Regions from separate parts of the Chryseobacterium cucumeris genome, predicted to be linked through region 1. Evidence: riboswitches for the same ligand, from Rfam matches in the RefSeq annotation. Region 1 holds a riboswitch; each other region holds the start of a gene.

Region 1 (11,048 bases):
AAAATCTATGTTGAAGGAAAATTACACCCTATCAATGTAGCCATGCGTGAAATACAGCTTAGCCCAACCAAACTGACCAATGGCGGCTTTGAACACAATGCTCCGGTAACCATTTATGACACTTCGGGGCCTTATACCGATGAAAATGCAGTCATTGACATTCAGAAAGGACTTCCAAGAATCAGAGAACAATGGATTCTGGATAGAAATGATGTGAATATTCTGGAAGGGATTACCTCAGAATACGGAAAAGCGCGTTTGGCAGATCCTCGTCTTGATGAATTGAGGTTTTCCTATGATCATAAGCCTAAAGTAGCACAGGAAGGAAAAGAAATTACACAGCTTTACTATGCCAAGCAGGGAATCATTACTCCGGAAATGGAGTATGTGGCGATCAGGGAAAACCAGAGAATAGAACAGCTTGAATCCGTATCAAAAGAAATGGCATTTCAGCATCCGGGCCACAGTTTTGGAGCGAATACTCCTAAAAGTAAAATCACCCCGGAATTTGTAAGAGACGAAATTGCTGCCGGAAGAGCTATTATTCCCAATAACATCAACCATCCGGAAAGCGAGCCGATGATTATCGGGAGAAATTTCCTGGTAAAGATCAATGCGAATATCGGAAACAGTGCCGTTTCATCCAGTATTGAAGAAGAAGTGGAAAAAGCAGTATGGGCCTGCCGATGGGGAGCAGATACCATTATGGACCTTTCAACCGGTAAAAATATTCACGAAACAAGAGAATGGATCATCAGAAACAGTCCGGTTCCGATTGGTACCGTTCCAATCTATCAGGCATTGGAAAAAGTAAAAGGTGTTCCTGAAGATCTTACATGGGAAATCTTCAGAGATACTTTGATTGAACAGGCTGAACAGGGAGTTTCTTATTTTACCATCCACGCAGGAGTTTTACTAAGATATATTCATCTGACAGCCAACAGAGTAACCGGAATTGTATCCAGAGGAGGATCGATTATGGCAAAATGGTGCTTATTTCATCATAAAGAAAGTTTCCTGTATACCCATTTTGAGGAGATTTGTGAAATCATGAAGAAATACGACGTAGCTTTCTCTCTGGGAGACGGTCTTCGTCCGGGATCTATTGCAGATGCCAATGATGCAGCGCAGTTTGCAGAACTGGAAACTTTAGGTGAACTCACTAAAATTGCCTGGAAACATAATGTACAGGTAATGATTGAAGGACCTGGGCATGTACCAATGCATATGATCAAAGAAAATATGGATAAACAGCTGAAAGAATGCCATGAAGCGCCATTTTATACTTTAGGTCCTTTAACAACGGATATTGCACCGGGTTATGATCATATTACTTCAGGGATCGGAGCAGCAATGATCGGATGGTTTGGATGTGCGATGCTCTGCTATGTAACTCCAAAAGAACATTTGGGACTTCCGAATAAGGATGATGTCAAAGTTGGGGTGATCACTTATAAACTGGCAGCCCACGCGGCAGATTTAGCAAAAGGACATCCGGGCGCACAATACAGAGACAATGCATTAAGTAAAGCAAGGTTCGAATTCAGATGGGAAGATCAGTTCAATCTTTCATTAGATCCGGAAACAGCAAGAGCATATCATGATGAAACCCTTCCGGCAGAAGGAGCAAAAATTGCTCATTTCTGTTCCATGTGCGGACCAAAATTCTGTTCGATGAAAATCACTCAGGAAATCCGTGAATCTGCAGAAAAAGGGATGCTGGATAAATCACAGGAATTCATCGAAAAAGGAAAAGAAATTTATATATGATCCTCGTTATCACTCCTGAATTGATTGTTCCGAACGAAACTGATCTTATTAATCAGATGTTTCAGGAAGGTCTTGACCTGCTTCACATCCGTAAACCAGGAGCAAACAGAAATGAAATGATTGAATTTATCACCCAAATTGATGACGCTTTTCATTCACAGCTTGTACTGCATACGCATTACGATCTTGGAAAGGAATATCAGATCTCAAGGTTTCATTTCAGGGAAATCGACCGGAAAGAAGAAGCATTTAAAACTTTCGCGGAAGAAAATATAATTTCAACTTCAGTGCACGATATCACAACCTACAATACTTTGGATAAAGTATGGGAATATGCTTTCATAAGTCCATTCTTTCCAAGTATCTCCAAAAAAGGATATGGATTGGATTCTACCATTAAAGAAGAAGTAAAACATCGGAACAATCCGGATGTCAAATTGATAGCCCTTGGAGGAATTAATCAGGATAATATTCATGAAGTTTTCGAATCAGATATCGATGGAGCAGCCCTATTGGGTGCGATCTGGGAAAGTGAAGAACCTTTAAAAGTATTCAGAAAATGCAGGAACGTCCTTATGTCATAAGCATTGCAGGCTTTGATCCCAGTGGTGGAGCAGGCTTATTATCAGATAGTAAAACTTTTGAACATTCAAAAGTAATGGGATTGGGAGTGTGTACGGCATTAACATTACAGACCGCTTCCAAGTGCTTAAGCCTGGAATGGCGTCCCATAGATGAAATAATTGAAGCCATTCAGGTGCTGATGGAAAACTATTCCGTTTCAGCAGTGAAAATTGGAATTGTGAAAGATGCAGATTTTTTAAGCAAAATTGTAGAAACAGTTCAAAAGAATAATTCTGAAGTGAAAATCGTTTGGGATCCCATTCTGAAAAGCACTTCGGACTTTAATTTTTTTGATCTTGAAACTCTTCATCAATTAAAAAAAATTGTTCATAAACTCAGTTTGATTACACCTAATTATAACGAATACAGTGTTTTAAAGGGAAATCATCTGTTACCTGATACTCATCAATGCGCATTGCTGATCAAAGGAGGACATAGAGAAGATCATTTGGGCACAGATATTTTAGTTGAAAACGGAAAAGAGATTCTTTTAGCTCCAGCCGAAAGGAATACAACCTATTTTCCAAAGCATGGTTCCGGCTGTGTTTTATCCTCAGCCATTACAGCAGAACTTGCGAAGGGGAAAAATATGGAAACGGCCTGCTGGAATGGAAAATTATACATCGAAAAATTTTTAAAAAGCAATTCCTCTTTACTGGGAACGCATTCATAAAAACATGGAAAAATTACAATACATATCACAGGGAAATACAATACAGGAACAGGAAAAGCATATCCGTAACGCTTTGGATAATGGAATCAAATGGGTACAGGTTCGATGGAAAAATGCGCCTGAAAATGAATTAATCAGTCTTTGTGAAATTTCAAAACAGCTTTGCTCAGCATATCAGTCGGTTTGTATCATCAATGACCATGTACAGATCGCTAAAGAAATAGATGCTGACGGAGTACATTTAGGATTGGATGACTGTTCTGTCGATGAAGCAAGACTGATTCTTGGAAAAAACAAAATTATTGGCGGGACAGCTAATACCCTTTCAGATGTGATCAGGAGAATCAAAGAATCGTGTGATTATATTGGTTTGGGACCATTGAGATTTACCACCACGAAAGAAAAGTTAAGTCCTGTCCTTGGATTTGAAGGATACCGGCATATCATTGACGGGTTAAAAGATAAATCAATAGAGATCCCTAAAATATTTGCCATCGGGAGCGTTAATCCTGAAGATATTTTACCGCTACAGGAAATCGGGATTTATGGCGTTGCTGTTTCAGGAATTATTACCAGGCAGCCCGCTATTATTAACGAATTAAAAAAAGTAATGATATGAACAATCAGAAATTAGAAATAGCAGGAAGAATTTTTGAATCCAGACTGTTTTTAGGGACAGGAAAATTCGGAAGTATGAGAGATATGGTGCAGTCTGTTATCGCATCAGAAAGCAATATGGTAACGATGGCGCTGAAAAGGATTGATGCCCAATCCAATGAAGATGACCTGCTTGACTCATTAAAAGAAACCCATGTTCATCTTCTTCCTAATACTTCCGGAGCCAGAACTGCCAAAGAAGCCGTATTGGCAGCTCAATTAGCCAGAGAAGCACTGGAAACCAACTGGGTAAAACTAGAAATTCATCCCGATCCGAAATATTTACTGCCGGACCCCATTGAAACCTTATATGCCACTGAAGAACTGGCGAAATTAGGATTTGTTGTAATGCCTTACATTCATGCCGATCCGGTTCTGTGCAAAAGACTTGAAGATGCAGGAACCGCAGTGGTAATGCCATTGGGAGCGCCTATTGGAACGAATAAAGGACTAAAAACACAGGATTTTCTTGAAATAATCATCAGCCAGAGCAACGTTCCTGTAGTGGTAGATGCCGGAATCGGGGCACCTTCAGATGCCGCAAAAGCCATGGAAATGGGGGCTGACGCCGTTTTGGTGAATACTGCCATTGCTGTAGCCAGAAATCCGTTGAATATGGCTGTCGCTTTTAAAGAAGGAGTGATTGCCGGAAGAAGAGCTTTTGAGTCAGGGTTGGGAGCCATTTCAAGTCATGCTGAAGCTTCAAGTCCGCTGACTTCGTTTTTATTTGAATAATCAGGATTATGAAAAGCTTTAAAGATGTTTTTGAAAACTACCAGTGGGATGAGGTAAAGAATAAGCTTGAAAATGTAAGTCTGGCCGATGTAAGATACAGTCTTCAGAAGAAAAACAAAACGATTGATGATTTCCTTAATCTTCTGTCGCCAGCCGCTTCTCAGGAACTCGAAATGATGGCAGTGATGACGAGGGCACTTACCCAGAAACGTTTCGGAAAAACCATTCAGTTGTATGCACCACTGTATCTCAGCAATGAATGCCAGAATATCTGTACCTACTGCGGATTCAGTCTTGATAACAATCTGAAAAGGAAAACCCTTTCTGATATGGAGTTGATGATTGAAGCATCAGTCCTGAAATCAATTGGAGTAAACCATGTATTGCTGGTAAGTGGTGAAGCCAATAAAATAGTGGGAGTTCCTTACTTTCAGAATACTGTACGTAAGTTAAAGCCACATTTTTCCAACATTTCCATCGAAGTTCAGCCTTTAATGGAAGATGAATACAAACTGCTTCATGAAGAAGGGGTACATTCCGTATTGGTCTATCAGGAAACCTATCATCAGGATGTCTACAGAGAATACCATCCGAAAGGTAAAAAATCAAATTTCCATTTTCGTCTGGAAACTCCCGACAGGATAGGTAGAGCAGGAATTCATAAGATCGGGCTGGGAGTCCTGCTTGGGCTTGAAGATTGGAGAGTAGATAGCTTCTTCAATGCCTTACACATCGATTATCTTCAGAAACAGTACTGGAAAAGTAAGTTTTCTGTTTCCTTTCCAAGGCTCAGACCTGCTGAAGGAATTATTGAACCCAATTTTATCATGGAAGACAAAGATCTTCTTCAGCTGATCTGTGCTTACAGAATCTGGAATGAAGACCTTGAGATTTCCATATCTACCAGAGAAAATGAAGTCTTCAGAAATAATATTGTCTCTCTGGGAGCAACTGCTATGAGTGCAGGTTCAAAAACAAACCCTGGAGGATATGCGGTGGATAAAGAATCTCTGGAACAGTTTGAAACCAGTGACGAGCGAAGTATGGATGAAATTAAAATCATGATTAAAAAAGCAGGTTATGATCCTGTGATGAAAGATTGGGATTCCGTATATAATGGATTTTAAAATTTTAAAGCCATTAAGGATTTTGAAGGAGTGAAGTTGAATTAATAAAAATCGGAGATTTTTAAGATAGTATCTTTTTAAAACGAAGCTTAACTTTCCTAAAATAACTAAAGAAACTTAATGGCTAAATTATCATAAAGTATGAAAAAAGAAGATCATTTTTCACGGTACAGCCGGCAGATATTTATTGAAGAAATAGGATTGGAAGGACAAAAGAAAATAAGTTCATCCAAAGTTCTTGTCATTGGGGCAGGAGGTTTGGGAAGTCCTGTTATTCAATATCTGGCTGCTGCAGGAGTAGGGACTTTAGGTGTTGCAGATTTTGATGAGGTTGAACTTCACAATCTGAACCGGCAGATTATCCATACCGAAAACAGAGTAGGGTTATCCAAAGTGAAAAGTGCTGAAACCTTTGTTGGAGAACTCAATCACCAGATTACATTCATCGGTATTGAAGAAAAAATCAATGAAAATAATGCAGAGGTAATTCTGTCTCAATATGATGTTATTGTTGATGGCTCAGATAACTTTTCAACAAGATATCTGGTGAATGACACCTGTGTGCAATTACAAAAAACTTTGGTTTACGGAAGTATCTTAGGATTCTCAGGACAAGTTGCTGTGTTTAATCATAACGGAAGTAAAAACTTAAGAGATATTTTCCCGGAACCGCCCTTTGATGAAGATCTTCCGGATTGTGACAGCCTTGGTGTATTGGGTGCTCTCCCCGGAATGATAGGAAGTATGATGGCACTTCAGACCTTAAAAATCATAACAGATCTTCCGGTAAGTTTGAATCAGCTGACATTGGTAGACACACTGAGCTGGAGATTTCAGACGGTAGATTTCTGATGTAAATGTAAACACTAATGTCACAAATGTTTTCACAAATAACACCATTTTATTAGCAATACATATCAATAGGGGCGGGCTTTAGCCCGTCTTACTTGTATAAAACGATCCATTGGCGTTATCCAAAATTTATATAAAAAAACAGGTGATAATCATTTTTTTTACCACCTGTTTTTATTTATCTATTATAAAGAAGGATTATTGTGCCTGCTGCATTACACCCCCGGTATCTTCTTTTTTGGTCTGATTTAAAATATTCGGATCTTCTTTCGCCAATTTATTTCTCGTCGGAATTTTATAATTGATGGAAAGTCCGAAATTTCTTGTGTCGTATTTGCTGTAGATCATCACCGGATTTCCTGATGGTGGATTAGAACGTACCTGCATCACCTGTCCGTTGAAAATATCGTTTGCAAAAACCGAAAGTGTCAGACGGTTGTTCATAAACTTCTTCGTCAATGTAATATCAAAAGAGTTGTTGAACGGTTTCTCTGCAGTAAAGTAGAAATATCCTGCCTTTGGAGTCAGATAGCTGTAATTGGCTGTCAGTTTGATGTCTTTAGGCAAAATAATCTGAGTCATGATATTAAAAATCCAGAACCCTTTATTGTTCAGATTATCAATTTCATGCTTCTGATATCCTGCATATAAGTACATGAAGTTAATTTTATCCGGATTGAAATTAAACTTCATGATTTCACTCAAAGGCTTACTGAAAATCATAAAAGGAACCGGTAGCCCCACGTTGAAATTGTGAATTTTCATATTGGAAATATTCACCTGCTCATTGAAGAGTTTCCTTCCGTCTTTTCGGATGATCTGTGCTACCTGATTGCTTGCCGAGCTTACGCTATACCCGATAAACGCATAGTCAAAAGCTGATATTTTCAATTCATAATTATCAAAAATAGTAGGCTGTAGATTCGGGTTACCATTTACTTCTGTACTAGGTCCGGAGAATGTTACGTTATTCGGGTTCAGGGCAGAAATACTTGGCAGACTGATTTTTCTGTTGTAATTCGCGGCAATATAAACCTGATTCATCATGTTATACTGTACACTTGCGTTCGGGAACAGCTTAAACTTATTAAAAGGAATCAACTCAGCTTCCACCAGTTTTGTATCTTTATCAAAATACCTTGTTATCCCTGAAATATCATAATTTTCAGCACGGGATCCCAACGTGAAATCAAACTTTTTCAGTTTAGCCTGGAACTCTAAATACGTTGAAGCAGTCTGTCTCTGATATTCAAGATTGGTCAGTCCAAAACTTTCTGTATCATAATCCTGCCTTTCATATAATCCTCCAAAACTTACTTTCCCACCATCAAGAAGTTTGATCGGCTGTGCATAATCTACTTTAAAGTTGGCAATATTCATCACAGATTTATTATTCAGAATATCTTTTAATCCATTGGTAGGGCTATCAAGAGGTTCATTGGGATAAGCTACAAATGTCCCATCCTGGAAGTAATTATCCTGAGAAAATTTGCTGTCTGATCTCGTATACCCAAACTGGAAATCCAGTTTTTGAGATTTGTCAGCAAAACGCTTCTGATAGGTTACAACCGCTTCCTGTCTTAAATTATTGGTATGGGCAACGTCAGAAGAAGTATAAAAAGCTTCTTGTAAATCTTTCGGGTTTCTCTTGAATGGTAAATCTCCATGCCCGTCACTTAAAGTATAGTTGTCATTATTGTTGTGATAAATATCGTAGTTCAATAATAACCTGTCCTGCCCTAAATCAAAAGTCAATCCGGATTTTGCAAAATATCCGCGTGCGTATCTATCGGTATGGCTTGTTAGAAGCTCATCCTGCTGGCCATTCAGCATACTTTCACGGTAATTCTGCCCAACATTCAGCTGCCATCCGAAATATTTATTTCTGGCATTTAAATTAACGGAGTTGGTCGTTCTGCTTCTATACTTGTCGTAATTTGTAAAAGAATAATTCCCTGAATACGTAGCGGTTAAATATTTATTTGCATTTTTGTTGGTGATGATATTCATGATGGCACCTCCGGAAGTTGCCGGAAACTCAGCACCTGGCTGCGTGATCACTTCAATTCTTTCTACGGAATTGGCCGGCATCCCTTCAAGGAAGGAGTTCAATTCATTGGAAGTGATGTTCAGAGGTCTTCCGTTAAGATATACTTCCAGCATTTTTCCCTGATACATCATCCCTGCAATATCGGTAGATACAAGCCCCGGAAGTTTCTTTATTCCTTCCAGAACGTTTCCGTTATTCAGCTGAGGCTGCTCAGAAAAATCAAAAATAGTACGGTCTGCTTTTTGTTCAACGGCTTTTTTAGTTTTGGTGATGACTACGCCTTCAATTTGCTTTTCCTGTGGTTTATTATTTTTTTCTTGTGAAAAAACAAAAACAGAGCTTAGCAAGGATAAAGCGAAAATTGTTTTTTTCATAATGTTTTACTGTTATCCGGTTAGACGCTGAAAAAGATAATTTGTTACGCTAAAATGTTGAAAATCGAAAATTTAGGCTAAATTTTTTTTATTTCGGAAATAATTATATCTTTGCCAGGTAATTATCAAGAATCTCTAGATGGGATAGCAACCTGCAAAAACAAGCAAGGTGCTGCAATCGATAAGCCGGATCTTCTGGAAAAAATGTTTATCATTCTATCATTACTCCCATCTTGAATTTTTGTTTTAAAGTTAAAATCAAATGTTTAAAGACAAGGGAAATCACATTCCATCAGTAATTTTTTATTCTTCAGATCATGAAGTGAGCCTTCATTACTCTGATATGTTCTCATGCCATTTCTACATGCGCATGTGTTGTTGCTTCTAGCCTTTTCTATTTCTAAAAAATAATACAAACATTTCGAATTCTATGGTAACCTTACAATTTAGGGCTACAGGATTTGTATTGCTTAAAAAACAAATTTCATCAACAAAAAAGTACACAACAAACATGCATAATTTCAAAAAAAGAATTTTTATTCCTTTCGTGCTTATTTCTTCATTTTATTACGCACAGACGGACACTTTACAATCGAAGAAAATAGAAGATGTGGTTATCCTTGGATCAAGGGGTTCCGGAAGATCTTTGACCGATACTCCTGTTCCGGTGGACATCATTAATATATCTAAAATTTTAAAACAGAGCCCGACGAATAATATCAGCCAGGCTTTAAACTATATCGTACCCTCATTTTCATCCACATCACATACTGTAAATGACGGAACTGATTTTGTGGATCCGGCACTGTTGAGAGGATTAGGACCGGATCAGGTTTTGGTATTACTCAACGGAAAAAGAAGGTATCAGTCTTCACTGATTAATGTTACCCTTACGCCGGGAAGAGGTTCTGTGGGAACCGACCTTAATGCTATTCCTGCTTTTGCATTGGAAAAAATAGAAGTTTTAAGGGATGGAGCTGCTGCCCAGTATGGATCTGATGCCATTGCGGGGGTGCTAAACCTCGGACTGAAAAAAAGGCTGGGATTTTCCGGACAGGTATTCTTAGGGGGATATGCTTCACCTGTTGCCAATAATTTCTCCGGAGGGGTAGACGGACAGACTGTTTCTGTAGACCTTAATTATGGCACTAAAGTAGGGAAATCCGGATTTTTTAATATTACCGGTTCCGCCCAATACCGTGATCCTTATTCCAGAGCAGGAGTGAGGGAAGGAGATATTTTCAACGCCTATAATGCCATTAATTACCGGGCATTACAGGATGGAGTGAATATTGACGGCTTGTATAAAAACATTACCAATACTTCCAATACTCAGCAAATCATCAATACCATTAAACAGTATGCAACTAAGGTTGGATATTTTGCACCTGATTTTCAATCTCAGATTTCCGGGGCAAACAGCATTTCTGAGCTTCAAAAAATATTGGGTAAAGATTTTACCTCTGAGGAGCTTAATTACAGAGGATTGGAGAGAAAAGATTTCAGTTTGAGAGCAGGGCAGTCTAAACTGCAGTCCGGACAGCTCTTCTTCAACTCTGAAATTCCTGTGAATGACGAATGGAAGGTTTATTCATTTGGAGGCTACAGCTACCGTCTTGGAAATGCAGGAGGATTTTACAGGCTTCCGAACAATGAAAGGAATATTAATGCAGTTACTCCCAACGGATATCTGCCTCAGATTGAAGCCACTGTAAATGATTATTCCCTTGCTGCCGGAATTAAAGGAAAATGGGATGGCTGGAATGTGGATTTCAGTAATACATTCGGGAAAAATGTTTTCGGTTTTGGTGTTGTCAATACTTTTAATGCATCACTTACAGATAGTTCTCCAAGAACCTTTGATGCCGGAGGATCTGAATTCTCACAAAATACCGTCAACCTTGATTTCTCTAAGAAATATGATGTTCTGAAAGGGTTGAACATTGCGTTTGGTGGTGAATACCGGCATGAAAATTATAAAGTAAATGCAGGAAAGGAAAACTCTTATGCTTCCTACGATATCTATGGCCGGGTAGTAACAGCCAAAACCCCTGAAAATGAAAAAGTAACCGATTTTTTTGAAAGTGTAAGACCCGCAGGAGCTCAGGTCTTTCCGGGATTCAGTCCTGAAAATGCAGTTTCCGGAAACAGAAACAGTATTGCAGCTTATGCTGATGCAGAACTGG
Region 2 (11,048 bases), 710 kb from region 1:
GATCCTTACGCCAGTGTAATGAAAGAAGACCTTACAAGGATCAATAAGCTCCTTGATGAAATACTTAAATAATATAACAATAGAATAACCTAACCATATAACAGTTTTTCAATGCTAAAATGTCTGTTCGTTAGAATAAATGTAATTGTAGATAGTCATTGTTAAACTAGCAAATTAAAATTATTATGGAAAACTTTGATAACCCGAATATAGAAAACCAAAACGCTATCAATCTTAATAAACAGGAAGAGCAGTTTCAGTCGAGAATTGATATGATTGAACTTCGTGCGAGTTTAGAGAAAGTAAAATCTGAGATCGGAAAAGTAATTGTAGGGCAGGAAAAAATGATTGAACATCTTTTGGCTGCATTACTTTCAAACGGACACGTACTTATTGAAGGCGTTCCGGGAGTAGCGAAAACAATCACGGCAAAATTATTAGCCAAAACCATTGACGTAGGGTTTAGCAGAATTCAGTTTACTCCGGACCTGATGCCTTCCGATATTTTGGGGACTTCCGTATTTAATGTGAAAAATTCAGAATTTGAATTCAAAAAAGGACCTATCTTCTCCAACTTCATCCTGATTGATGAGATCAACAGATCGCCGGCAAAAACGCAGTCTGCATTATTTGAAGTTATGGAAGAAAGGCAGATCACGATGGACGGTACACGATATACCCTTGAGGAACCTTTCCTGGTGATCGCTACACAAAACCCTATTGAACATGAAGGAACGTACAGGCTTCCGGAAGCGCAGCTGGACCGTTTTTTATTCAAAATCAATGTAGGATATCCTGATCTTGAGCAGGAAATTGCGATCATTAAAAATCAGCACGAAAGCAAAAAAGAAGATAAAACAGAAGGAATCAACCGCGTGATCACAGCTGAACAATTGAAAAACTACCAGCATCTGGTAAAAGAAATTATTGTGGAAAGCCAGCTGATGGAATATATTGCTAAAATTATTATCAATACCAGAGAAAACCAATTCTTATATCTGGGAGCTTCACCACGAGCTTCATTGGCACTTCTTACGGCATCAAAGTCATTTGCCGCTTTAAGAGGTAGAGACTTTGTGACTCCTGAAGATATTAAAGAAGCAAGCTACGCCGTATTAAGACACAGAGTCATCGTATCTCCGGAAAGAGAAATGGAAGGTCTTACCGCAGATGAAATTATCCGTCAGATTTTAGAAGGAATAGAAATACCGAGATAGAACAATAGGTAGTAGATGGTAGGTAGCCGGTAGCAGTTGATTGTGAGTGAATGTTTAAATATTTACAAAATTATTATGTATGGCAAATTTTAAAGAACTTTTAGTCTGGCAGAGATCTATTGATTTTGTTACTGAAATCTACAGAACTACAGAAGCTTTTCCTAAGGATGAGATTTATGGCTTGACATCACAAATCAGAAGGGCTGCTGTTTCTATACCCTCCAATATTGCAGAGGGAAACTCCAGGAGAAGCAAACCTGATTACTCGCAATTTTTAAAAATATCAAGAGGCAGTTGTGCGGAAGTAGAAACACAATTAATTATTTCAAAAAATCTCAAATTTTTAAATGAAAATGAGCATTTAAAATTAAATGAAAAGATTATAGAAATATCCAAAATGTTGAACGGACTCATTAACTCATTACAATAATACAACTGTAAGACCTATGGTGCGTTCACATAATCCTCAAAACCTGTAACCTGCAACCTATAATCTGCAACCTGCCACCTAACCAATGAAAAACTTATACATCAATACACGTTTCTTTTTTACACTCATCGGAGTGGGGATTCTGTATGTCCTTGCATTTTTCTTTCCGGTGCTGATGTGGGTAGCCCATATCGCACTCCTGATTTGTTTTTTGGCAGCAATGGTAGATTTTCTGTTGCTTTTCAACCAAAAGAATGCATTGCAGGTTCAAAGAATTCTGCCGGAAAAACTGTCTAACGGAGATGAGAATTTTGTAAAAATTGACATCAAGAATAATTACAACTTTACCATAGCCACTAAAATTATTGATGAAATCCCGTTTCAGTTTCAGAAAAGAGATTTTCTGATCAAAAAACAGATCACTTCCGGAGCAAATACATTTTTTCAATACACATTAGAGCCTAAAGAAAGGGGAGAATATCATTTCGGAGGATTGAATGTGTACGCATCATCACCAATAGGACTGATTTCAAAAAGATTTATTTTCCAGAAAGATGCTATGCTTCCTGCCTATCCCTCTTTTATTCATCTAAGAAAATATGAACTGATGGCTATTCAGAGTGAATTTTTATTAGGCGGAATCAAGAAAGTCAGAAAGCTGGGACATACCATGGAATTTGAGCAGATCAAAGAATATGTACCAGGAGATGATATCAGAACGATCAACTGGAAAGCAACTTCGAAAACAAATCGTTTAATGGTTAATCAGTTTCAGGATGAGAAATCACAGCGTATTTTTATGCTGATTGATAAAGGACGAACCATGAAAATGCCTTTCAACGAATTAAGCTTGCTGGATTATTCCATCAATGCAACCATGGCGCTGTCTCATATTATTTTGAGAAAAGGAGACAGAGCGGGAATGATGACTTTTTCCAAGAAAGCTGAAAATAAAATTGCTGCCGATAATAAATCCGGACAGTTGAAGAAAATCTCTGAAGCTCTTTATAATATCAAAACAGATTTCTTCGAAAGTGATTTCAACCGTTTGTATCAGGATGTAAAATATTCCATCAACCAAAGAAGTTTAATTCTGCTTTTTACCAATTTTGAGACGTTAGACGGACTAAACCGGCAGCTGAAATATCTTAGGGGAATTGCTAAGAACCATTTGCTGGTAGTAGTATTCTTTAAAAATTCTGAACTGCAGACGCTGATCAACAAAAATCCTGAAAGTATGCAGGAAATTTATGACGAGATCATTGCTGAAAAATTTGAGTTTGAAAAGAAACTGATCATCCAGGAACTCCGTAAATACGGAATTTATACTGTTTATACACTTCCTGAAAATTTGAATATCGATGTTATCAATAAATATCTGGAGATAAAAGCGAGAGGAATTTTATAACTTTGTAGAAGCAATAAGCAATAAGCAATGAAAATTACACTTAACAGAATAAACGACGATTTTTTATTTGAATGTACCAATGCTCAGGGAAATTCTATTCTTTTGGATAATACTTCCCAGCCGGGAGCTAAAGGAGTTTCTCCAATGGAAAGTGTACTGATGGCTGTGGCAGGCTGCAGCGGAATTGATGTAGTTTCTATTTTAAAGAAGCAGCGTCAGGAGATCAGAAGCTTTCAGGCAGAGGTAGAAGGAGAAAGAGTACAGGTAGAAGATGCAAAACCATTTAAATCGATTAACGTAAAATTCCTTCTGGAAGGAGAAATTGATCCTAAAAAAGCATTAAAGGCTGCAGAACTTTCTTTTGAAAAATACTGCTCTGTATCAAAAACGTTAGAACCGAATGTAGAAATCGGATACGAAGTCTATGTGAACGGAGAAAAAATTTAATCTCTTATATAAAATAACAAAAGCCGGATGTTTCATCCGGCTTTTATTATTACTCATTACCAATTACTCATTGCTTATTAAAAGGTGAGTCTTGGCTTTATCAGTTTCGCTACAGTAGCAGTCCATCCTGTTTGATGGGAAGCACCCACACCACGGCCGTTATCACCATGGAAATATTCAAAGAACGTAATATAATCTCTGAAGTGTTCATCATAATTGAACTTGGGATTGCCTCCGTTGAACGCCCTTTGGCCATGTTCATCCTTTAAAAATATTGAGCAGAGTCTTTTGCTGATATTCTGGGCTACTTCATCCAGGTTTCTTTTATCACCGCTTCCCGTTGGGAATTCTACTTTCAGACTGTTTCCATAATAATAATGGAAGCGCTGCAGGCTTTCAACAATCAGGAAATTGATAGGAAACCAGATGGGGCCGCGCCAGTTGCTATTTCCGCCAAACATTCTGCTGTCACTTTCTGCAGGCGTATAGTATACCATATTTTCAGACCCATGTACAGAGAATACAAACGGATTTTCTTCGTATACCTTAGACATAGCACGTATTCCGTAAGAACTCAGGAACTCATTTTCATCAAGCATTCTGGTCAGAACTTTTGTCAGTCTGTTTTTACGAAGTATGCTCATAAGGTGTTTTCGTCCGTGTCCTTCCTCGTCCCAATGGGAAACGAGTTTGGTAAGCTCCGGTTTATTTTTTAAGATCCACTCCATTCGGGTCCTGAAATTCGGCATCTTTTCCAGTAAGCGATGGTCTACAATTTCAACAGCAAACATAGGAATCAAACCAACAATACTTCTTAACCTCAAAGAAACACTGTCTCCGTTTCCAAGCTGCAATACATCATAGAAAAATCCGTCTTCTTCATTCCAAAGCCCTTTTGTGCCTTCACCAAGATTTTCCATAGCCTCAGCGATATAAAGATAATGTTCAAAAAACTTGATGGCCATATCTTCATATACCTGATAATACTGGGCAAGCTCCATTGCAATACGCATCATATTCAATGCATACATGGCCATCCAGCTGGTTCCGTCTGCCTGTTCAAGATGCTGTCCGTCCTTTAGTTCCATATTCCGGTCAAAAGCTCCGATATTATCAAGACCAAGAAACCCTCCACCAAAGATATTTTTTCCGTTTTTATCCTTTCGGTTCACCCACCAGGTGAAATTAAGAAGCAGTTTCTGGAAAACTTTCTCTAAAAATAATAAATCCGGTTTTCCGTTATTTTTTTCATCAATTTTAAAAACACGGAAACAAGACCATGCGTGTACCGGCGGATTCACATCACTCATATTCCACTCATAGGCAGGAAGCTGTCCATTGGGATGCATGTACCATTCCTTAGTAAGAAGTAAAAGCTGTCCCTTGGCAAATTCCGCATCAATGATGGAAAAAGGAACACAATGAAACGCCAGATCCCATGTGGCATACCATGGATATTCCCATTTATCGGGCATAGAAATAATATCCTTATTATGGAGATGATTCCATTCCGTATTTCTTACATATTCATTGAAATTTCTTGGGGCTTCAAAGTTGGGATCACCTTTCAGCCATTTTCCGATATTATAATGATAGAACTGCTTATTCCAGAGAAGTCCTGCAAAAGCCTGTCTCTGTACATTTCTCTCATCTTCGTTAACGGTATCATTCTGAATTTCCTGATAAAACTCTTCAGCTTCAGCCTGCCGGGTATTGAAAATTTCATCAAAGTTTTCAAAAGGATTATCATTTTCCTCAGGACATAATCTGAAATCAAAAACCTTTGATTCTCCGGCTCCGATAAGCTCATCGATCAGGAAAGAAGCTTTTGTCCCTTTCTTTGCGGGATTAATCGTATTTGCCTGGTGGGTAATAAAATGATTGATGCCATCTTTGAAATATGTATTTTCACCTGCAGGAGCTCCGTAAAGCTTAGAAGTATTGGTTTCATTATCACAAAATACGCTTTGTGCATTGGTATTTCGGGAATAAAGTTTTTTAATGGAGATACTGTCGTGTCCAATATTGATACTTCCGTCATGAGAAGCATTAAGCTCTGCCTTATAGGTGTTGTATCCCCATTTCCAGTTGTTTCTGAACCATACAGTAGGCGCTACCAGAATAGGTGCTTCATGCTGACTTCGGTTACAGACCGTTACTCTGGCAAGAATATCATTGTGATCGGCCTTGCAATATTCAATGAAAATATCAAAATATTCATCATTATCGAAAATTCCGGTATCGAAAATTTCATATTCCGGTTCCTTTTTACTGCGTCTTCCGTTTTCTGCAACAAGTTCATCGTAAGGAAATTCATTGATGGGATATTTATAAACCATTTTCATATAACTATGAGTAGGTGTATTATCCAGATAATAAAAGATTTCTTTGATGTCTTCCCCATGATTACCCTGAGGATTGCTCAAACCAAAGAATCGTTCCTTTACCATTTTGTCTTTCTTGTTCCAGAACGAAAAAGCAAAACATAAAAGCTGCTTTACATCAGAAATTCCGGCAATACCTTCTTCACCCCAACGGTAGGCATAGCTTTCTGCATTATTATGGTTGGTAAAATTCCAGGCATTCCCGTTCGGGCTATAATCTTCGCGTACATTTCCCCACTGCCGGTTGCTTACATAAGGTCCCCAGTTTTTCCATTTGGTATCTTGTAATCTATCTTTTTCGGCGGTCATATCTCATCACTTTTCCATACGAAGTTAGTTTTTTTGAGAAGTAATTCCAATTTTTTTCATCTGAATAATTATTAATATACTCTTGGAATACTTGTATTTAAGGGCTTTTTTAAATATTAAAATAATTTTTTTTTGAAATTAAAAGAAAAGAACTACCTTTGCACCATTCGTTCATTCAAATATTGAAAATGTTATCAAGAAAGGTTGAGGGATTAGACCCTATGAAACCTTAGCAACCCTTTGCGCAAGTAAAGAAGGTGCTACGTTCTACCAAAATAATTTTGGACAGATAACTTACTGAAGTTCTTTTCAGCCATTTCCTGTGGCATTTTCAATTGTATTAAAATTTAATAGAATTGAAAACAGAACTAAACTATATTAATCTTACGTATCAAACTCATTCCCAAAAGGAATACCATATCTCATTAAGCTATCAGCTTTTTGGGAAAGATCTGTTTACAGCCCCTGTTGTCTTAATCAATCATGCTCTTACCGGAAATTCAAACGTATCCGGAGAAAAAGGCTGGTGGAAACAGCTGGTGGGAAAAAATCAGATTGTTGATACCGATCAATATACCGTTCTGTGCTTCAATATACCAGGAAACGGATACGACGATTTTTTAATTGAAGATTATGAAGACTTTACTCCTTCAGATATCGCTGCGATATTTCTGAAAGGACTTGAAGTTTTACAGATCAAAAATTTATATGCCATTATAGGAGGCTCTCTGGGAGGAGGTATTGCCTGGGAAATGCTTGCCCAGCAGCCGGATCTTGCTGAGATTTTTATTCCTATTGCCTGCGATTACAGAACACACGACTGGCTTCATGCACAGTGTCTGGTTCAGAAATTTTTATTAAATGATAAGGAAGAACCATTACAGAAAGCAAGAATTCATGCCATGTTGTGCTACAGAACACCGCAGTCGCTCAATGACAGATTTCAAAACCAATATAATCAGGACAAACAACGCCTGGAATCAGAAGACTGGCTGGTTTATCATGGTAATGCACTAAACGAAAGATTTAGTTTAAAAGCTTACAAATTGATGAATCATCTCTTGATGAATATAAATGCTGCTGATACAGCACTGGAGAACATACAGGCACGAATGCACATGATCTCCGTAGATACAGATTTATTTTTCCCGGCTTCTGAAATCCGAATGTGTTTTGAAAACTTAAAAGAGAAAAATAAAGATGTTTCTTATCACGAGATCCAATCTATACACGGGCATGATGCCTTCCTAATGGAATATCAACAATTAAATAATATCATTAAAAACATTTTATAGAAGTAATGAAAAATGCTAACGAAATAAAATTTTTGAAGAACAGATCAATCGTTAAATTTGAAGGAGAAGATTTCCTGGGAGAAATCGGGATTGACGGACGAATTTTTAAAGCGCTTACTTTGGCGCGTATCAGTGTAGGAGTAATCTCTCAGCAGGCCGTAGAAAACGGAATTTCTATCCTGGTTCATGAAAATGATGCAGAGAAGGCAGTGGCTTGTCTTATCGATGAATTTGAAGCAGAAAGAAAGTCAGGAAAAGTTTCCCAGATCTATAGTATCAATAATGTTTCTGTCATTGGTTTTGTAGCAGAAGATTTTAATAAAGTCTTTGCTGAGCTGGCAAGAAATAATGTTTTTCCATTGCTTTTGAACCAGGTAGCAGGAGAAAACAGAGTCAATATCGTAGTGACGTCTTCACAGGATGAAAAAACAAGAAACATCATAGAATCTGAAATTTTCAAAAAACCGAAAACCGTTCATCTGGCCATTATTGGCCATGGAAATGTAGGAAAAACCTTGATAGAACAGGTACTTGAATCTGCAGAAGAAATTAAAAAACGTAAAAAAATAGACCTTAAAGTAGTTGCGGTAGCCAATTCAAAGAAAATTGCCTTCAACAAAAAAGGATTTGATGCCCATTGGAATGATGAGGTTTTAACAGCAGAGCATCCGTCAAACGTGGAAGAACTGATTAATTTCTCTAATGAAAATCAACTGGAGAACCTGATTGTTGTGGATAACACTGCAAGCAAGGATTTTGTTAAAAACTATCACGCTTTGGCAGAAAACGGGTTTGATCTGGTTTCTTCCAACAAAATTTTCAATACCCTTCCGATTGAAGAATACAGAAAACTAAGATATACGTTGAATAAAAACAACAGACGGTATTTGTATGAAACCAATGTAGGAGCAGGATTACCGTTAATTGATACCATCAAGTTACTACACCTTTCAGGAGAAAATATCACAAGAATTAAAGGCGTATTCTCAGGAACACTGAGCTATGTTTTCAACAATTTTTCTTTAAGAGATGATAAATTTTCAACCATCATCAATGAAGCTTTGGAAAAAGGATACACCGAACCTGATCCAAGAGAAGACCTTTCAGGAAACGATGTAGCAAGAAAATTATTGATTCTGGCAAGAGAATTAGACTTAATCAATGAATTTGATGATATCAGCATTCAAAATCTGGTTCCTGAAAATTTACTTGAAGTTTCAAAATCAGAATTCCTTTCAAGACTAGAGGAGCTTGACGAAGAATACCAGAAAATAAAAGAAAACCAGGAACCTGGACATGTATTGAGATATGTAGGTGATCTGCACGGAGATTTACAGAAAGATAAAGGTGAACTGGATGTAAAACTGGTTTCTGTTCCTGCAACTTCAGCATTGGGACAACTGAAAGGTTCAGACTCCATCTTTGAAATCTACACAGAAAGCTATGGAGAAAATCCAATCGTGATTATGGGAGCCGGAGCTGGTGCAAAGGTAACCGCAAGAGGAGTATTCGGAGATATTTTAAGAGTAAGTGAAACAAAATAATATTTAATGTAACAATCTAATAATGTACCAGTTTACCAATAATTGGTGTCGTTATTCTGAGCAAAGCGAAGATTTTAATTGGTACATTGTTAGACTGCTATTTTGGTAAATTAATTAAAACTATATGGAAAATTTTGAAACATCAGCAATAAGAACCCAGACGGAAAGAACTCAGTTTGATGAGCATTCTACGCCGCTCTATCTTACCTCCAGCTTTATATTTCAGGATGCGGAGGATATGAGAGCAAGCTTTGCAGAAGAAAAACCAAAAAACTTATACAGCCGTTTCTCTAATCCAAACGTAACCGAGTTTACAGATAAGATCGCTAAAATGGAAGGTGCAGAAGCAGGATATGCCTTTGCAACAGGAATGGCAGCCATCTATTCAACATTTGCAGCATTGCTAAACGCTGGAGATCATATTGTGAGCTGCCAGTCAGTATTCGGGTCTACCCACACTTTGTTTACCAAATATTTCCCGAAATGGAATATTGAAACCTCTTATTTCAAAGCAGAAGATGCAGCGAATGTGGAGCAATACATCAAACCTAATACAAAGATCTTATACCTTGAAACTCCTACCAATCCCGCTATTGAAATTCTGGATCTTGAGTTTTTCGGTCAGATCGCCAAAAAGCATAATCTTATATTTGTTGTAGATAATTGTTTTGCAACACCTTACCTTCAGCAGCCTATCAAATATGGTGCCGATATTGTGGTACACTCAGCAACGAAACTGATTGACGGACAGGGGAGAGTTTTAGGAGGAATCGCAGTAGGAAAAGAAGACCTGATCAGAGAAATTTATCTTTTCGCAAGAAATACAGGTCCTGCATTGTCTCCTTTTAATGCCTGGGTATTATCAAAAAGTTTAGAAACATTGGCGATCCGTATAGAAAAGCATTGTGAGAATGCATTGAAGGTAGCTGAGTTTTTAGAAAGTCATCCAAATGTTGAACTGGTAAAATATCCATTCCTGAAATCCCATCCTAGTTATGAAGTCGCCAAAAAGCAGATGAAACTCGGAGGAAATATTGTGGCGTTTGAAATAAAAGGGGGAATAGAAGGAGGAAGAAACTTTTTAGATAAGATACAAATGTGTTCATTGTCTGCTAATCTAGGTGATACAAGAACGATCGTTACGCATCCGGCTTCTACAACGCATTCCAAATTATCAGACGAAGAAAGAAATGAAGTAGGGATTACTGCAGGACTGGTACGTTGCTCAGTAGGACTGGAAAATGTAGAAGATATCATTGCAGATTTAAAACAAGCTTTGGATTAATTCAAATAGCAACTGGTTTTAGCCAAAATAGATTAAAATGAAAAATTCAGAACAATTATATAAAGCTTTATCCGAAAGAATTTTAATTCTTGACGGAGCGATGGGTACCATGCTTCAGAGATACAAATTCGAAGAAGAAGATTATCGTGGAGAGCGTTTCAAAGACTGGGAACATCCGGTAAAAGGAAATAATGACCTCCTTTCTCTTACACAGCCGCAGGCGATTGAAGAAGTTCACAAGAAATATCTGGAAGCCGGAGCAGACATCATTGAAACCAATACGTTCTCAGGAACTACGATTGCGATGGCAGATTATCATATGGAAGATCTTGTATATGATCTGAATTATGAATCTGCAAAGATTGCAAGAAAAGCCTGTGACGAGTACACCGCAAAAAATCCGGACAAACCGAGATTTGTAGCAGGATCTATCGGACCTACAAACAGAACAGCAAGTTTAAGCCCTGATGTGAATGATCCGGGATACAGAGCCATCACCTTTGAAGAATTGAGAGTAGCTTACAAACAGCAATGTGAAGCTTTGCTGGATGGAGGTTCAGATATTCTTCTGGTAGAAACCATCTTTGATACCTTGAATGCGAAAGCAGCTTTATTTGCGATTGATGAACTGCAGGATGAAAGAGGAATTAAGATCCCGATCATGGTTTCAGGAACTATTACAGATGCTTCAGGAAGAACATTGAGCGGACAGACCGCAGAAGCTTTTCT
Region 3 (11,048 bases), 1.6 Mb from region 1:
TTTGATAATCCTTGATGCCTGCATGGAGGTTTCTATACTCTGGCTCAAAGAACTTCCCTGCGGTAAAATACAGTGGAATGCAAAGTCTCCCTCCTGCAGCTGCGGGATAAATTCCCCACCCATATTTTTAAAGATAAAAGCAGAGATAAGGAACACTACAGCTGTTGCAGAAACAATGATATACTTTACTTTGATTGCTTTTTGTAATAATGGCTGATAGATCTTTTGAAGGCGGTTCATCATTTTATCAGAGAAGGTTTCTTTATGGGATATTTTCTTAGATAAAAACAAAGCACTCATCATGGGGATATAGGTCAGGGATAGAATCAATGCTCCCAGAATGGCAAATCCTACTGTTTTGGCCATTGGGGTAAACATTTTTCCTTCTACACCTGCCAGGGTAAGAATCGGAATGTATACGATAAGAATGATGATTTCTCCGAAGGCCGCACTGCTTCTGATCTTTGAGGCAGAAAGGAATACTTCTTCATCCATTTCAGACTGTGTCAAAGCACGGGTAGATTTCCTTACGCCTAAATGATGCAGGGTTGCTTCTACAATAATCACGGCACCATCTACAATCAACCCGAAGTCTATGGCTCCAAGGCTCATCAGATTGGCGCTTACCCCGAAAACATTCATCATTCCTAAAGCAAATAACAAAGAAAGCGGAATGGCCGAAGCCACGATAAGCCCGGCTCTCAGGTTTCCAAGAAAAATGACAAGAACGAAAATAACGATCAGTGCTCCTTCGATGAGGTTTTTCTGTACGGTATTGATGGCTCTGTCTACAAGGTCTGTTCTGTCCAGAAATGGTTCTATAATAACATCATCAGGAAGAGATTTCTGAATGGTCGGAATTTTTGCTTTGATGTTGCTGACCACTTCATTACTATTCGCCCCTTTCAGCATCATGACTACTCCACCCACAGCATCTACCTTTCCATCATAAGTCAAGGCTCCGTAGCGAACGGCACTTCCTAAACGAGCATCAGCAACATCTTTTATAAAAATCGGAACGCTTCCTGTTTCATTTTTAACCGCAATGTTTTTAATGTCTTCCAAAGAGGTAACCAGACCAATTCCACGGATGAAATAGGCGTTGGGTTTTTTATCAATATAAGCTCCTCCTGTATTCTGATTGTTTTTTTCAAGCGCTGTAAATATTTCAGTGATACTTGTTCCCATTGCTTTTAACCGATTGGGATCAATAGCCACTTCATATTGTTTTAATTCCCCTCCGAAACTGTTGATCTCCGCCACTCCCGGTGTTCCGTTCAGCTGTCTGCGAACGATCCAGTCCTGCATGGTACGGAGCTCTTTAGCATTGTATTTCTTTTCGCTTCCTTTTTTAGGGTGAAGAATATACTGGTATACTTCTCCAAGTCCTGTACTTACAGGAGCCAGCTCGGGAGTTCCTACTCCTTTTGGAATTTCTTCGACTGCGTTTTTCAGCTGTTCATTGATAAGCTGTCTCGCAAAGTAAACATCTACATTTTCTTTGAACACTACTGTAATCACAGAAAGTCCAAATCTTGAAATGCTTCTTGTCTCCTGAATATCGGGAACATTGGCAATACTCTGTTCAATGGGAAAGGTAACCAACTGTTCTACTTCTTGTCCCGCCAGCGTAGGACATACGGTAATGATCTGTACCTGGTTATTGGTGATATCCGGTACAGCATCTATCGGTAATCTGGTGGCACTCCATGTTCCCCAGATGATCAGCACCAGGGTCATCAATCCAATGATCACCTTGTTTTTGATACTGAATTTTATGATTTTATCTAACACGATTTGTATTTAATTTTTATTGAAAAGTGAATGCACACAGTATAAAATACTGCAGCAAAAATATCCTGAAAACCTCTGCAATGGTATTGCAAAGTTTTAAGCACGAATAAGTATTAGAAAGCATAACTTTCTAAAAAATCAATAAAAATTAAATTTTAGGAGGCTGCCAGATAGGATCGTAAACCTGGTAAGCAAAGTCGTTTTTGTGGAATAAAATCTTCTTTGAAAAATAAGCAGGAATCTGCTCGGGAATTTCCAATAAAGGATCCATTTTAAATGCTGAAACTGTTATCTGGCAACAGCTGCAGGCACACAGCGGAGAACAGATGTCTCCTTTTTCTTTTGAATGATTTTCCTTAACACTCAGGGAAACTATTTTGTTCCCGGAATTCTGTGGATGAGACACATCAGCACATGGCATCAATGATAGCGCCATGAAATAAATTGCCAGTATCCATCTTAAGAGGTTCATGGTACAAAGGTAGAGATTTTTTGTAAAATGAATTATTTATTGAGCATTTACCCAATATTCTTTACGGAAAAACTTATTCACAAATACTATACCAGTCCTTTATGATAAAAATAAAATTCATATCATTGAAAATAAAAAATAACTCAACATCAAAAAGCATATATGAAATATTCTCTTGATCACCTTTTGTTCGCTTCAATAAAAATGAAGTGAAACAACCTGACCTTTCCACTATAGCATACAAATAAAAAATTTTTGATTATGATTAAATATATTTTTTCAATACTCTGCATGATGGTATTTTTAAACAGCTGTGGACAAAAACTATACAAAATAGAAAAAGATAAATATGATGAACCCTTATTAAATGATAAAGTACAATATTCATTTAAAGAAAAACCTTCTGAAGAAGATTTAAAAAAAATTGATACTACCACATATTATGTTCAGGTCTTTGAGGGGAGATATTACAATGAAGGAGAAATGAAGAATCCAAGGATAATTATTTTTCATAATGATGGTTTTTTCAAGAATGAATCACTTATGTATTTTGGAAAATTTGATGAGCATAGAGGAAAAAATTCTGTTTATTACGGAGGAAAATATAGAATAAAAAATAATGAGATTTTTATCGAAGAATTCATTCCTGCTTCTCAAGGTAAAACAAAATGGTATACCAGGAGAGTAACTAACGGTAAAATAGATGGTAATAAGATTATTTTTAATGAAGGTTTAGTTTCCATTTTTGAGAAAAGAAAAACTTTGCCCGTAAAATAACAAGATCTTTAATTGGAGAGTGGATACTTTTCAATGACTTATACAAAAATTCTTAAAGACAAAAACCACCGCAAAAAGCAGTGGCTCAAAAAATCAATCTAATTATGGACTATATCTCATAAATTCGGGTTATTCTCAAATTCCCTTTGTGGAATACTGAATAAATAATAAGTACTGTTTGGGGTGAAAGCAGTTTTATCTGGGAAATCAAGAACGGAATGTCCTTTACCGTCTACTGTTTTCACGGTTCCGTCCGGTGTAGTGATCTGAACTTTTATCGGTTTGCCGTCAGCATCTACAAACGGTTTTCTTACTACTGTACCCTGCGTTCTGATGATATCTGAAAGGGAGAATCCTTCGCCGAATAATTCTTTTCTTCTTTCAATCAGAACGGCATCTACTACTGCATTCTGTGACAATGATCCAGAATAAATATTAGCATTTCTGGCAGATTTCAACTGGTTCAAGACTGCTACCGCTTGAGGAACATTTCCGTTTCTGGCTTCCGCCTCAGCTTCGATCAGGTACATTTCAGCAGCTCTCATGTACACAATATCTGCAATAAGGGTTGGCTTAAACTTAAATTTGGCATACCTCAGCAATCCTTCTCTACCTTTCTGTCCGTCCCATGAAAATAACTGGTATCTGATGTCATTGGTATCAAAAAGATCTTTAAAATAAGGATCCGCCATAAAGCTGTAATAATAACTTCCTGAGGAAGATACATCCAGATAATGGAAGGCATAACTTTCATCAGACTGTTCCTGGGTCTGTGCATGTCCCCAGATCCATTCTGCATTGTTGATATCATTGAATCCATCCTTATATTTTTCCGGAGCCATAAGAGAAAATCCTTCCCTTGCGATTTTTGCTGATGCTGAAGCTTTGCTCCATTCTCCTGTATTCAGGTAAGTTCTTGCTAAAAGTCCGTTCACCACAGAACGGTTGATCTTATCCTTATTATTTCTTGTATAATTTTTCAATAGGTTATCGGCGTCGGTAAGATCACTTTTAATCAATGTATAGATTTCTTCAAGGCTTGCTCTCTTCTTCCCTACTGTGCTTGTTGTGGAAGGTTCTGTATAAATCGGGGCTGTCAATGCTGATTTGTCTTTAAGATAGCTGAACTGATAAAAGCTTGCCAGATTCAGGTAACAGAAAGCACGTAAGGCTTTTGCCTGGCCTTTCACCTGATCCTTTTTCTCCTGGCTGCCTTCTGTGCCATCAATTCTTGTAATCACATTATTCATATTATTGATAGTGGAATACAACATAGTCCAGATAAACAGCGGGCGGCTTGCTGTACTGTTAACCATTTCTGTAAAGGCATAGGTAGAAGCGAAACCATACTTATTGGTCAATACTGCCACATCACTTCCCATAGCATCACTGGCTCTCAACACAGTGGAATACCCGATATTGGCATAGGTTGTTCCGTCATTATTAAACTTTGCCCAGGTACCGTTCACTACCGTCTCAGCACTTTCGGCTGTTTTGAAAACTTCTACACTGCTGGCCTGATCAGTAGGAGCTGTATCCAGCTCGCTTTCGCAGCTTGCCAACGACAAAAATCCGATAAGAGCAAATGATATATATTTTAATTGTTTCATTGTTTCAATTTTAAAAGGTTAAAGAGTTGCCTGAAGACCAAAAGTGATCGTTCTCATGGCAGGATATCTGTAATACGTGGTTCCGTCCAAAGCCTGCTCAGGATCCATTCCTTTATGTTTATAGAATGTGAGAAAGTTTTCTGCCTGGATATAAATTCTGAATTTTTTCAATCCTATTTTCTCAAAATAATCTTCAGGAAGTGTATATCCCAAGCTTACATTTTTAAGTCTAGCATAAGTACCTGAATACAGGAATCTTGAAGACGTTGATGTCCAGTTATTTGTTGTTGTGCTCAATGCGGGAACATCTGTATATGGATTATCCGGTGTCCATCTGTTCAGAATTTCAGAACTCCACGCACGTCCTCCGGCACTTCCGTTATGCATAATGGAAGTATAATCGGTATCCAGAATTTTCCCTCCGATTTTGAAGGTCAATAATCCTGAAAAATCAAAATTCTTATAGGTGATACTTGTGCTGATTCCACCTGTCAGTTTAGGCAATGCAGAACCTTGCAATAGTTTTGTCGCTTTTGAATATTCTGAAGTTGTTCCTTCCACTGAGTTTCCGCTGGCATCAGTAGAAACTGTTTTCCACAATGGCTTTCCATTGCTTGGATCTACTCCAACCCATTCAGGAATAAAGAAATCGTACACAGAACCTCCAACCGTTAACAGCTTGGTTCCTACTACAAGAGAACCGCCAGGTAATTTTGTGACTTTATTGTTTAAAGTACTTAAGTTCACATCTACATTCCACTGGAAATTATCATTCTTAACCGGTGTTGTAAATAATGAAAATTCAAATCCTGTATTCTGAATGGTTCCGATATTGGCAGGATAATCACTGATTCCCAGCGATGGTGCCACCGGCATATTAAACAGAAGATCCTGGCTTTTTCTTTTGAAATATTCGATATTCCCTTTAACCCGGTTATTCAGAATCGCGAATTCCAATCCCACATTTAAGTTAAGGTTGGTTTCCCATTTTACATTATTGGTAGACGTTTTCTCCAATGTTGTTCCAGGTTCTCCGCCAAGGCTGATAAATCTGTACAGCTCCTGATAAGCATAATAAAGCGGCTGCCCGTTAGGTCTAAGTAATTTATCATTTCCCTGTCCTCCATAGCTGGCACGCAATGTCAACTGATTGAAAACATTCAGGCTTTTAATAAATTCCTCATTCGAAATTTTCCATGAACCTCCCACTGACCAGAATCTGCCCCATCTGTTATCTTTCGCAAATCTTGAAGAACTGTCTGCTCTTCCCGATGCAGATAAGAAGTAAGTATTATTGTAGTCATACTCTACTTTTCCAAGGAAACTCAATAAGCTTAATTTATTACTGTTTCCACTGAAACTTCCCAGCAGAGAAGCAGCATCCGGCTCATAGTAATAAGGCAGTGAAAACTGACTTCTCGTTCCTGAAATCGTCTGATAATCGTATTTATAGAATTCATGTCCTGCTAATGCATTAACATGATGCTTTCCAAACTTTTTATCATACGTCAGAATATTGCTGGTTGTATAGGAAAGTGTTCTGGTATTGGTCTTCGTCACCGAACCTCCGATTTCCGCACCTTGACCAAGTAATGGATTTGAATAATAATGTCCGTTATAATTCACCAGATCAACAGAGAAGCTTGTCTTGAATTTTAACTCCGGCAAGAAGGTGAATTCCATGAATCCTTTTCCTGAAAAGTTATCTTCTTTATTTTCGTTTTTGTCCAATGGCAGGGTTGCAGCCGCATTTTGGTTCTGAAGTGCATTCGTAGGCCTGTATTTTCCAAAATCATAGATCGGATTTCCGTCGGCATCCAAAACGTAAGTGCCGTCTGCATTTCTTTCATAATAAGGATAGAATGAAGGAATGAACCTTGCCGCATTGATGATATTACTCGCTTTTGAATCCGAAGAAGTAGGCGCCTGCTGAATACTGTTCGTATAGCTTAAGTTGACTCCAACATTCAGCCATTTTTTAACTTCGGAATTAATTTTCAGCCTGGTATTATATCTTTTAAAACCAGATTCAATGGCCATACCTTTGTCGTCCAGATAACCAAGGGAAAAGAAGTAATTACTTTTCTCACTTCCTCCGCTGATATCAAGATCCACCTGGTTTCTTGATGCCACTCTCTGTAAAATATCTCTCCAGTCGTCATTCCAGAGTGGTGATGCCCCTGACAATAATTTTCCATCTGTTCCCACCGGTTTTGGATAAGCAGTTCCATATGGGTTAATTCCAAGATTAGAAACAAGATTATCTGTTGCCATCTGAGCAGCCTGCTGAGAAGAAACTTTACCGGACTGATATCCGTTTCTTAATGCTTCCCAGTATAATTGAAAGTACTGATCTGTGTTTACCTGTTCGTAATCTTTGACAGCTCTTCCGGAGAATCCCTGGCTGATATTAAAATTAACTCTGGCTTCTCCTTTTTTCCCTGATTTTGTAGTGATGATAATAATCCCGTTGGCTCCTCTTGAACCATACAAGGCACTTGCTGTAGCGTCTTTCAAAACACTGATGGATTCAATATCACTTGGGCTGATAGAGTTAATATTTCCGTCAAAAGGAATTCCGTCTACTACGTATAAAGGATCACTGGAAGCACTGATGGAACCGATTCCTCTGATTCTGATAGTAGAAACCGCACCCGGCTGCCCTGAGGCACTGGTGGTCTGAATCCCTGCAACCTGCCCTTCCAATGCTTTGGTAATATTGGTTACAGGTCTGTTATTGATTTTATCACTGGAAATGGTGGCTACAGAACCGGTATAGCTGTTTCTTTTTGCTTTTCCGTAAGCTACCACTACGACTTCATCAAGCTCCTTTTCATGAAGACTATCTTTTTTCAGTCTGGAATTCTGTGCACTTACACTGGTGACTCCCAGAAAAAAAGCCGCAACCGGAGGTATCCAGGCTTTAGAATTAAATAAATTTTTACTAATCATAATCAATTTTATTTATCATATATTAAAATTTAACCCTTTGCAGAAAAGTCAGCAAAGGGCATCGATAAATACGATAAACCAAATGCTTATTTTTCCTTAAAAGGCTGAACGTAACACCTTGCCCTAAGGGTAGGTTGTTAAGACTTCACAGGGTCAGTTCCCTCCATCTTTCTTTATAAGCCGATCGAAATATGGTTGCAAAGCTAAAAACTTTTAGTCTACAAAACAAGTAGACTTATTATTTTTTCATGATAAATTTTTAATAATTAACATAAAATTTTAATAAAAGCCATAACAATAAGGAGTTGCAAGCTTTATCATTTATTTAAATATGACAAATATCATTGTTAAAAACTCAATTGAAACAAATCTACATCACATTGAAATTTTTGGCCATTAATTAAAAAAAGTTTTTAATTTTATGGTATGAGAGTTTTAATCATCAACGGGCCTAATCTCAATCTTTTAGGCACAAGAGAACCGGAAATCTATGGAAATGTTTCTATGGAAAGTTATTTGGAAAATTTGAAATCCGAGTTTCAGGCTCATGATATAAAATATTACCAGTCTAATATTGAAGGCGAGCTTATTAACAGGCTTCAGGAGGATGACTTCGATGCAGTAGTGATCAATCCCGGGGCTTATACTCACTATTCATATGCGATTGCAGACTGTTTAAAAAATATCAGAAAACCTAAAGTAGAAGTTCATATCAGCAATATCTATAAAAGAGAGGAATTCAGACAGAAATCTGTAACAGCAGCTAATACGGATGCAGTCTTATCAGGCTTTGGAATGGATGGGTATCGGTTGGCCTTATTAAGTTTAAAATAACTTATACTTTTTTATTTAACAACGGATTTCACAGATTTTCAAAGATGATTATGAAAAATAATTTATGAAGATAAAGGATAAGATTTACTGTAAAAGTATTGGCATATATTCCGGGCAATTAACAAAAAGAAAATCTTATATCGTTGAAGAAATAAATGCTGAAAATATAAGAATCTGGAATGATGAAGGTAAGCTCAGATGGTATTCTAAGTTTTATTTCTGCTTGGAGAAAGAACCGGAAATTATTTCCATTCATATTGATGATGAAATAGTAGAGGATACTGAATCTGCTATAGAAGTCACCATTGAATTTTCTGACAAAACAAAATATTGGATGACCTTCACTACTCCAAAGTATTTAGATAAAATATTGGACGGAAAGTCTTACTTTTCTTCAAAGCATTTTATGATTATAAAATATCTGACTGAAGAATCAATCAAATCAACAGTCCTGAAACTGGATGAACAGAATGAATTGATTGAAAGTTGTAAAAAATACTAATAAGAAAGCCTCATCAGTGATGAGGCTTTTTATATGTTAATAGATAACTATTAGATAGTCTGTTCCTGCAATTGAGGTCCTGAAGCTACTAATTTTTTACCTTCTTCAGTATCACAGTACTGCTCAAAGTTCTTGATATATCTTGAAGCAAGATCTTTTGCTTTTTCTTCCCATTCTGAAGCGTTCTCATAAGTATCTCTAGGATCTAGAATACCTGTAGAAACGTTTGGCAATTCAGTAGGAATTTCAAGGTTCATGATCGGAACCTGAGTTTTAGGAGCATTGTCAATAGAACCGTCAATGATGGCATCAATGATTGCTCTGGTATCTTTCAGAGAAATTCTCTTTCCGGTACCATTCCAACCTGTGTTCACCAGATAAGCTTTAGCTCCGTGCTCCTTCATTTTACCGATTAATGTTTTAGAATACATTGTTGGGTGCAATGTAAGGAACGCTTCACCAAATGCAGGAGAGAAAGATGGCTGAGGTTCAGTAATTCCCCTTTCAGTTCCTGCTAATTTTGATGTATAACCGCAAAGGAAGTGGTATTGAGCCTGATCTTCATTCAGGATAGAAACCGGAGGAAGTACTCCGAATGCATCTGCTGAAAGATAAACGATCTTTTTGGCATGACCTGCTTTGGAAGGCAATACAATTTTGTTGATATGATAAATCGGATAAGAAACTCTTGTGTTCTCAGTGATAGATCCGTCTGTATAATCCGCTACTCCATTGTTAACAACAACGTTTTCAAGAAGTGCATCTCTCTTGATGGCAGCAAAGATATCCGGTTCTTTTTCTGCAGATAAGTCGATAACTTTAGCGTAGCATCCGCCTTCATAGTTGAATACTCCGTTATTATCCCATCCGTGCTCATCGTCACCGATAAGGTATCTTTTAGGATCTGCTGATAAAGTTGTTTTACCAGTTCCTGAAAGACCAAAGAATAAAGCTACATCACCTTTTTCTCCTACGTTTGCAGAACAGTGCATTGAAGCCATCCCTTTTAATGGAAGATAGTAGTTCATCATAGCGAACATCCCTTTCTTCATCTCACCTCCATACCATGTACCTCCGATGATCTGTAGTTTTTCAGTAAGGTTGAACATGATGAAGTTCTCAGAATTTAATCCCTGAGCTTCCCAGTTCGGGTTGGTAGTTTTTGATCCGTTGATTACTGTGAAATCCGGCTCGCCAAAGTTTTCAAGCTCATAGTGAGAAGGACGAATGAACATATTAGTAACAAAATGTGCCTGCCATGCTACTTCAACGATAAATCTTACTTTAAGTCTCGTATCCGCATTCGTTCCGCAGAATGTATCTACTACATAAATCTTTTTAGATCCGGCAAGCTGGTTCAGCACTAGTTCTTTACAAGACCCGAAAATTTCTGCTGTTGTAGGTAAGTTTACTTTACCATCCCAGAAAATTGTATCTCTTGTAATATCATCCTGAACAATATATCTGTCTTTAGGTGAACGACCTGTGAAAATTCCTGTTTTTACTGATACTGCGCCTGATTCTGTAAGCTCAGCTTTCTCAAACCCCTGATTTTCAGGAGAAACTTCAGCCTGATATAATTCTTCATAAGAAGGATTATACACTACTTCATAGTTTCCTTTAATCCCTAATTTCTCTAAATCCTGGATGATTTTAGTGTTTTTCATTTTACTTATATTTTCTATTTCTTTATTGCTTTCAACAAAAATAATATTAATTATTTGTTAAAGGTGGTTTAAATATACTGATATAAGTCAGAATGGCAAATAAAAAAACAGGATTGTAATGTATTGATTATAAACCAATTATATTTTCCCATTCAAAAACAGTTGTAAAACCTTTCTCCCAAAAATAGTTCTTATAGTCCCCAAATTTGGCACTCATCACAAAATCTCCACCCCATGCGCCTAAACTTTTGACAAATGAAGGGCAATCTGAGAAAAATTTTTCTTTAACTGTGAGTATTTCAAGAAAATCGGCAATTTTTCGCTCATGAATCACCATTAGTTCAGAAAAATTTTCCAATTCATCGCATAACATAATTTTCTTTGTGATATCCGAAAATTCACCAACCAGTTCCGGAGACTTCTTTTTTGATTTGTAAAAA

The links. Region 1 has a riboswitch for S-adenosylmethionine ahead of JNG87_RS17435 (TonB-dependent receptor plug domain-containing protein). Riboswitches for the same ligand answer to the same signal wherever they lie in the genome.
Region 2: it holds a riboswitch for S-adenosylmethionine, as region 1 does, so the genes downstream of both, JNG87_RS20670 (alpha/beta fold hydrolase) here and JNG87_RS17435 (TonB-dependent receptor plug domain-containing protein) in region 1, are expected to answer to the same signal.
Region 3: it holds a riboswitch for S-adenosylmethionine, as region 1 does, so the genes downstream of both, JNG87_RS03135 (SusC/RagA family TonB-linked outer membrane protein) here and JNG87_RS17435 (TonB-dependent receptor plug domain-containing protein) in region 1, are expected to answer to the same signal.

Annotation. Positions count from the first base shown of each region.
Region 1 covers NZ_CP068760.1:3,906,711-3,917,758, reverse strand. Annotated here, with positions in the region: gene thiC (phosphomethylpyrimidine synthase ThiC) at 1-1,770, shown strand, start outside; gene JNG87_RS17470 (thiamine phosphate synthase) at 1,767-2,354, shown strand; gene JNG87_RS17465 (hydroxymethylpyrimidine/phosphomethylpyrimidine kinase) at 2,330-3,067, shown strand; gene JNG87_RS17460 (thiamine phosphate synthase) at 3,072-3,686, shown strand; gene JNG87_RS17455 (thiazole synthase) at 3,683-4,459, shown strand; gene thiH (2-iminoacetate synthase ThiH) at 4,468-5,586, shown strand; gene JNG87_RS17445 (HesA/MoeB/ThiF family protein) at 5,728-6,438, shown strand; gene JNG87_RS17440 (outer membrane beta-barrel protein) at 6,637-8,862, opposite strand; SAM-I-IV-variant riboswitch at 8,980-9,077, shown strand; gene JNG87_RS17435 (TonB-dependent receptor plug domain-containing protein) at 9,374-11,048, shown strand, end outside.
Region 2 covers NZ_CP068760.1:4,612,163-4,623,210, reverse strand. Annotated here, with positions in the region: gene JNG87_RS20700 (hypothetical protein) at 1-72, shown strand, start outside; gene JNG87_RS20695 (AAA family ATPase) at 186-1,217, shown strand; gene JNG87_RS20690 (four helix bundle protein) at 1,297-1,647, shown strand; gene JNG87_RS20685 (DUF58 domain-containing protein) at 1,733-3,055, shown strand; gene JNG87_RS20680 (OsmC family protein) at 3,083-3,502, shown strand; gene JNG87_RS20675 (MGH1-like glycoside hydrolase domain-containing protein) at 3,580-6,195, opposite strand; SAM riboswitch class I at 6,384-6,491, shown strand; gene JNG87_RS20670 (alpha/beta fold hydrolase) at 6,552-7,490, shown strand; gene JNG87_RS20665 (ACT domain-containing protein) at 7,496-9,034, shown strand; gene JNG87_RS20660 (O-succinylhomoserine sulfhydrylase) at 9,159-10,319, shown strand; gene JNG87_RS20655 (homocysteine S-methyltransferase family protein) at 10,357-11,048, shown strand, end outside.
Region 3 covers NZ_CP068760.1:693,337-704,384, forward strand. Annotated here, with positions in the region: gene JNG87_RS03115 (CusA/CzcA family heavy metal efflux RND transporter) at 1-1,794, opposite strand, end outside; gene JNG87_RS03120 (DUF6660 family protein) at 1,943-2,266, opposite strand; gene JNG87_RS03125 (hypothetical protein) at 2,528-3,043, shown strand; gene JNG87_RS03130 (RagB/SusD family nutrient uptake outer membrane protein) at 3,160-4,653, opposite strand; gene JNG87_RS03135 (SusC/RagA family TonB-linked outer membrane protein) at 4,672-7,605, opposite strand; SAM riboswitch class I at 7,689-7,787, opposite strand; gene JNG87_RS03140 (type II 3-dehydroquinate dehydratase) at 8,032-8,439, shown strand; gene JNG87_RS03145 (hypothetical protein) at 8,504-8,941, shown strand; gene pckA (phosphoenolpyruvate carboxykinase (ATP)) at 8,992-10,608, opposite strand; gene JNG87_RS03155 (GYDIA family GHMP kinase) at 10,736-11,048, opposite strand, start outside.